3 regions of the Streptomyces sp. NPDC052114 genome follow, and region 2 is predicted to be linked to each of the others. Evidence: riboswitches for the same ligand, from Rfam matches in the RefSeq annotation. Region 2 holds a riboswitch; each other region holds the start of a gene.
What was found. A riboswitch is a leader RNA that binds a small molecule or an ion and turns the genes downstream of it on or off. The one in region 2 is predicted to bind thiamine pyrophosphate.
Positions count from the first base shown of each region.

Region 1: it holds a riboswitch for thiamine pyrophosphate, as region 2 does, so the genes downstream of both, thiC (phosphomethylpyrimidine synthase ThiC) here and thiO (glycine oxidase ThiO) in region 2, are expected to answer to the same signal.
Region 3: it holds a riboswitch for thiamine pyrophosphate, as region 2 does, so the genes downstream of both, AB0L89_RS07400 (thiamine ABC transporter substrate-binding protein) here and thiO (glycine oxidase ThiO) in region 2, are expected to answer to the same signal.

Region 1 is NZ_JBFAWC010000007.1:201,362-203,620, forward strand. Features, by position in the region: gene AB0L89_RS17680 (YibE/F family protein) at 1-966, opposite strand, end outside; TPP riboswitch at 1,038-1,193, shown strand; gene thiC (phosphomethylpyrimidine synthase ThiC) at 1,186-2,259, shown strand, end outside.
Region 2 is NZ_JBFAWC010000011.1:57,987-60,245, reverse strand. Features, by position in the region: gene AB0L89_RS24360 (FAD-dependent oxidoreductase) at 29-1,255, opposite strand; TPP riboswitch at 1,401-1,514, shown strand; gene thiO (glycine oxidase ThiO) at 1,512-2,259, shown strand, end outside.
Region 3 is NZ_JBFAWC010000003.1:109,507-111,765, forward strand. Features, by position in the region: gene AB0L89_RS07395 (iron ABC transporter permease) at 1-195, opposite strand, end outside; gene AB0L89_RS07400 (thiamine ABC transporter substrate-binding protein) at 258-1,331, opposite strand; TPP riboswitch at 1,409-1,525, opposite strand; gene rlmN (23S rRNA (adenine(2503)-C(2))-methyltransferase RlmN) at 1,559-2,259, opposite strand, start outside.

The sequences.
Region 1 (2,259 bases), on a different contig from region 2:
GGACGGGTACAGGCCATGGATGAGGCCGGTGTTGTCGTCCGTGTTGCCGGTCAGCGCCGCCCAGCCGATGAAGAGCGAGCCGAGGAGGCCGATGAGCAGCAGGGAGATCAGCGTGCCGAGTACCGCGACGGAGGTGCGGGCCGTGAGGCCGTGACAGAGATAGAGCGCGATCAGCATGATGGCGCTCGCCCCGATCACCGCGACGACCAGCGGGTTCGAGCCCTGCAGGATCGCCGGCAGGATGAAGAGGGTCAGCACCATGAAGCTGATGGCGAGCGCGACCAGGGCCATCACACCGCGCATCCGTCCCACCACGACGACGGCGAGCGCGAAGATGCCGGCGAGCAGGGCCATCGGGATCTTGCGGTTCACATCGGTGACCGAGTACTGGAGCCCCTCGGGTGCCTTGGGTTCGTAGGCGACCACCACCTCCTGGCCCGTGCCGAGTTGCCGGGGCGAATCCGGCTGGATGATCTCGATGAAGGTGCGGCCCTTGTCCTTGCCGCTGGTCACCTCGATCGTCGCCTTCTTGCAGATGCCCTGGGCGTTGGACTGCGCGGACTGGCCCTCGGCGGTGGACGTGTCGCCGTTCGGCGTGGGCTGCGAGGGGCTGAGTTCCTTGCAGGGCAGCTCCAGCACCTTCGTGACCTTGGCCGACTGCATCTGCCGGTCGAAGCCGACGCCGGTCCGCTCGTGCGACGGCGCACCGCCCGGCCAGAGCACCACGAGCCCCACGACGACCGCGGTGGCGAAAGGAATCAGCACCGCGGCGATGACCTTGCGCAGATGCTGGGAGACCGGCGCGGCCGGGCCGTGACTGTGACTGTGGGAGTGCCCTCCGTGCCCATGTCCGGGGGACTGTCCAGGGGAACGCCCCTGCCCGGGAGGCTGGCCCGGACCCTCCGGAGGCGGTCCCGGGACGGGCGGTTGCGACGGCGGCGGGGACGGCGGCGGTGTGGTGGTCACTGACCGATCATCGCAAGAACGGAGGGGGCCCTCTGTTCAGCGCGCCCGACATGACGCTAGCGTGGAGGCACCTTTGCAATCGCGGGAGCTCGGAGCACCGGGCTGAGAGGGCGCTGACCTCCGTACGAAAGGCACCAGTGGTGGTGCGGACCGTACGGGATCCGCTGCGTCGACCGCCGAACCTGTTACCGGGTAATGCCGGCGTAGGGAGTAGGTCTCATGACCACATCGGACGCACGCACGCCTGCCTCGACGCAGCACGAGAGCGACGAGGCCGGGAAGTCCATCGGCTGGCACAAGGCGTACGTCGAGGGCTCGCGCCCCGACCTGCGCGTGCCGGTCCGCCAGGTGCACCTCACCAACGGCAAGGCCGTGACCCTGTACGACACTTCCGGTCCGTACACCGACCCGTCGGCCGAGACCGACGTCCGCCGCGGTCTGCCGCCGCTGCGGGAGAACTGGATCATCGCCCGCGGCGACACCGAGGAGTATGCGGGCCGTCCGCCCCGTCCCGAGGACGACGGCATCAAGCACACCTCGCCGCGCGGCGGGCTCAAGAACCTCGACGCGGTCTTCCCCGGCCGCCCCCGCCAGCCGCGCCGCGCCCGCCAGGGACAGGCGGTGACGCAGCTCGCGTACGCCCGTCGCGGCGAGATCACGCCCGAGATGGAGTTCATCGGGATCCGCGAGAACCTGGACCCCGAGATCGTGCGCGCCGAGGTCGCCGCGGGGCGCGCCGTGATCCCGGCCAACGTGAACCACCCGGAGATCGAGCCGATGATCATCGGCAAGAGGTTCCTGGTGAAGGTGAACGCCAACATCGGCAATTCCGCCGTCACTTCCTCCATCGAGGAGGAGGTGGACAAGATGACGTGGGCGACCAAGTGGGGCGCCGACACGGTCATGGACCTGTCCACCGGCCGCAACATCCACACCACCCGCGAGTGGGTCCTGCGCAACTCCCCCGTCCCGATCGGCACCGTTCCCCTCTACCAGGCCCTGGAGAAGGTCGACGGCCGCGCCGAGGAGCTGACCTGGGAGATCTACAAGGACACGGTCATCGAGCAGGCCGAACAGGGCGTGGACTACATGACGGTGCACGCGGGCGTGCGCCTTCCGTATGTCCCGCTCACCGCGCGCCGCAAGACCGGCATCGTCTCGCGCGGCGGTTCGATCATGGCGGCCTGGTGCCTCGCGCACCACAAGGAGAGCTTCCTCTACGAGCACTTCGAGGAGCTCTGCGAGATCCTCGCGGCGTACGACGTGACGTACTCGCTCGGCGACGGCCTGCGG
Region 2 (2,259 bases):
CTCCGGGGCCGCCCGCGCGCACCACGACCTACGCGTACTCCGCCTTCTTCAGCGGCACCGACGGATCCTGGACCTTCTCCGGGTCGAGCCGGGACCCCGACTCGATGAGCTTGCGGCCCTGTGCCAGGTCCCGCGGGCGGCCCACCGCGAGGACCGCCACCAGGGCGCCGTCCCGCAGCCAGCACACCGACCAGGCCATGCCCGCCGGGTCGCCGCGCCACACCAGCCGGTCGGCGGCCGCGTGGTGCCCCGCGTACTGCACGAAGCGCCCGAACTGCTCCGACCAGAAGTACGGCACGGGGTCGTAGGCCGCCGGGGTCTCGCCGATGATGTTCGCCGCCAGCGTGCGCGGCCCCTGGACGGCGTTGTCCCAGTGGTGCACGAGCAGGCGCTCGCCGTACCGCGCGGAGGGGAAGGACGAGCAGTCGCCGACCGCGTACACGTCGGGCGCCGAGGCGCGCAGGTGGTCGTCGGCCACGACCTCCCCGTGCGCGCCGAGCGCGATGCCGGAGCCGGCCAGCCAGGCCGTCGCGGGCCGCGCCCCGATGCCGACGACGACGGCGCCGGCGGGCAGCCGGGTCCCGTCGGAGAGGACCACCGCGCCCGGTTCGACGTGCGCCACGCGCGCGTGGGTGCGCAGGGCGGCTCCGGAGTCCGCGTACCAGCCCGTCATCGGGGCCGCGACCTCCTCCGGCAGCGCCCCGGCCAGCGGCCGTGCCGCGGCCTCCACCACGGTGACGGAACAGCCCGCCTCGCGCGCGGCCGTGGCGAACTCCGCGCCGATCCAGCCCGCCCCGACCACCACGATGTCGTGCTGCTCGGCGAGGACCGGCCGCAGCCGCTCCGCGTCGTCCAGGGTGCGCAGGAGGTGCACCCCGGGGACGCCCTCGGTGCCGGGCAGCCGGATCGGCTCGGCGCCGGTCGCAAGGACCAGGGCGTCGTAGGCGACGGGGCCTTCGGCGGTGTCCAGCTCGTGGTCGGCGGGGCGCACGCCCGTGACCTCGCGGCCCAGGCTCAGCTCGATGCCGAGCGCCTCGAAGTCGATGTCGAAGGCGGAGCCCTCCGCCTTGCCGAGGAGGACCGCCTTGGACAGCGGCGGCCTGTCGTACGGCTGGTGCGGCTCCGCCCCGATGAGGGTGACCGCCCCGGTGAATCCCTGCTCGCGCAGGGCCACGGCGGTCTGCACACCGGCCATTCCGGCGCCGACGATCACGACGTGCCGCTCCGGGCGCTTCCGCTGCTGCTCGCTCTGCATCTGCTGCTCGCTCACCCGATCACTCTAGGACGGCGGACGGCGGCGGCTTCAGGGGCCGACGGGGAGATCTCTGACACACAGTCATGGTCCATACCCGGACAGCTCCCCTACTGCCGTGCGAAGCGACGGGCTAGGGTGGCCGGTGCAGAGCACTCGCGGGAGCCCGGACGCACCGGGCTGAGAGGGAGGCTGGGACGGCCTCCGACCGTACGAACCTGATCCGGGTCATGCCGGCGAAGGGAGGGGCTGGACGCCCATGCATTCACCTACGAGTACGCCCTCGCTCACCTCTGACGTCCTGGTCGTCGGGGGCGGTGTGATCGGCCTGGTCACGGCCTGGCGGGCCGCGCAGCGCGGCCTGTCCGTCGCGGTCGTGGACCCCGAGCCGGGCGGCGGCGCCGCCCAGGTCGCGGCGGGCATGCTGGCCGCCGTCACCGAACTGCACTACGGCGAGCAGACGCTGCTGGGCATCAACCTGGAGTCCGCCCGCCGCTATCCGGAGTTCGCCGCCGAGCTGGCCGAGGCGAGCGGGCGCGACCTCGGCTACCGCGCGTGCGGCACGCTCGCGGTCGCGCTCGACTCCGACGACCGCGCCCATCTGCGCGAACTGCACACCCTGCAACGCCAGTCGGGACTGGAGTCGGAGTGGCTCAGCGGCCGCGAGTGCCGGCGCCTGGAGCCGATGCTGGCGCCGGGGGTGCGGGGCGGTCTTCGGGTCGACGGCGACCACCAGATCGACCCGCGCAGGCTCTCTGCGGCGCTTCTGGTGGCCTGTGAGCGGGCGGGGGTGGTCCTCCACCGCGCCTGGGCCGAGCGCCTTCGTGTCGTACGCGACCGGGCGCTCGGTGTCGTCCTCGGGGACGGCACCGAGCTGACCGCACCGTCGACGGTGCTCGCGGCGGGCAGCCTCAGCGGGCGCCTCGCGGGCGTGCCCGACGACGTCCTGCCGCCCGTGCGCCCCGTGAAGGGGCAGGTGCTGCGGCTGACGGTGCCGAAGCCGTACG
Region 3 (2,259 bases), on a different contig from region 2:
GATCAGCAGCGTCAGACCGGTCGAGGCGAGCGCCTGCCAGGTGGTGAACCACAGCACGGACCGGATGTCGGACTGCCCGAGCACCTCGGTGATCCGCCCGAAGCGCCAGACGCCGTCGACGTGCAGCCCGCGCGCGACGATCGCCGTGACGGGGTAGGCGAAGAAGAGCGCGAAGAACGCGACGGGCGCGGCCATCAGACCGAGCCGCGCCGCGCTCCCGCGGGAGCGCCCCTGCACGGGGCGCACTTTCACTTCCGTCACTTCAGTACGAGCGAGGTCCACGACTTGATCCACGCCTCGCGGTTGTCCGCGATCTTCTTCGGGTCCAGGGTCTCGGGCTCGTCGACCGTCACACCGTGCTTCGTGAACAGCTCGGGCAGCTCGGTGCCCTCGCGCACGGGGTTCACGAACATGTTCAGCGGCATGTCCTCCTGGAACTCCTTGCCCGCGAGGAAGTCGAGGAGCGCCTTGCCGCCCTTGGTGTTCTTGGCGTTGCTGAGCAGCCCCGCGTACTCGACCTGACGGAAGCAGGTGCCGGTGGCGACGCCGGTGGGCGCCTCCTTGGGCTGCGGCTCGGCGTAGAGGACTTCGACGGGCGGCGAGGAGGCGTAGGAGACGACGAGCGGGCGGTCGCCCTTGGCCTTCTTGCCGCCGGCGGAGCCGGAGAACTCCTCGTTGTAGGCCTGCTCCCAGCCGTCGACGACCTTGACGCCGTTGGCCTTGAGCTTCGTCCAGTAGTCCTGCCAGCCCTTGTCGCCGTACTGGGCGGCGGTGCCGAGCAGGAAGCCGAGGCCGGGCGACGAGGTCGAGGCGTTCTCGGTCACGAGCAGGTTCTTGTACCGCGGCTCGGCCAGGTCGTCGAAGGACTTCGGCGGCGCGAGCTTCTTGTCGGCGAAGTACTTCTTGTCGTAGTTGACGCAGATGTCACCGCTGTCGACGGGCGTGACCCGGTGCTTGTCCTGGTCGACCCGGTACTGCGCCCCGATCTTGTCCGAGCCCTTGGCCTCGTACGACTGGAAGAGCCCGTTGTCGAGCGCGCGCGAGAGCAGGGTGTTGTCGACGCCGAAGAAGACGTCGCCCTGCGGGTTGTCCTTGGACAGGATCGCCTTGTTCACGGCGGCGCCCGCGTCACCGTCCTTGAGGACCTTGACCTTGTAGCCCGACCGCTTCTCGAAGTCCTTCAGTACGTCCTTGGAGACGTTGAAGGAGTCGTGGCTGACGAGCGTGACGCTCTTGGCGTCGCTCTCCCCGGACCCGCCGCACGCGGAGAGCGCGACGAGCCCGAGGCCCACCGCGACCGCGGCGGACGTGACCTTCTTGGTGGTGCTCACTGACTTTCCTCCTGGGTGACCAGGAGAAGACGCGGCCCTGCCCGCCGGCCGGACGGCCTGCGGGCAGGGCGCAACAGCTTGAGTGATGACCGAACTTCCTACCCGGAATGACCCGGGCGAGGTTCAGAGGGTCTGCGGCCCACCTGTCCAAGGTGCCGCACTCTCAGCGCTGTGGCGCTCCCCTGTCGGAATATGCAGATGTGTGTACGAGCCGTACGCCCGCCAGACTACCTCTCGGCCGCGGCGAGCTGGCCGCACGCTCCGTCGATCTCCTGGCCCCGGGTGTCCCGGATCGTGACCGGCACGCCATGGGCGGCGATGGCCTCCACGAACGCCTTCTCGTCCTCCGGCCGCGAGGCCGTCCACTTGGAGCCCGGCGTCGGGTTCAGCGGTATGAGGTTCACGTGCACGGGCTTGCCCTTGAGGAGCCGGCCGAGCCGGTCACCGCGCCACGCCTGGTCGTTGATGTCCCTGATCAGCGCGTACTCGATGGAGAGGCGGCGCCCCGACTTCGCGGCGTACTCCCAGCCCGCGTCGAGCACCTCGCGCACCTTCCAGCGCGTGTTGACCGGCACGAGGGTGTCGCGCAGCTCGTCGTCCGGGGCGTGCAGCGAGATGGCGAGGCGGCACTTGAAGCCCTCGTCGGCGAACCGGTGGATCGCCGGGACGAGCCCGACCGTCGAGACCGTGATGCCGCGCTGCGAGAGGCCGAGACCATCCGGCTCGGGGTCGGTCAGCGCGCGGATGGCGCCGACGACGCGCTTGTAGTTGGCGAGCGGCTCGCCCATCCCCATGAAGACGATGTTGGAGAGCCGCGCGGGCCCGCCGGGGATCTCGCCGTCCCGCAGCGCCCGCATGCCGTCCACGATCTGGTGCACGATCTCGCCGGTCGAGAGATTCCGGTCGAGCCCGGCCTGTCCCGTGGCAC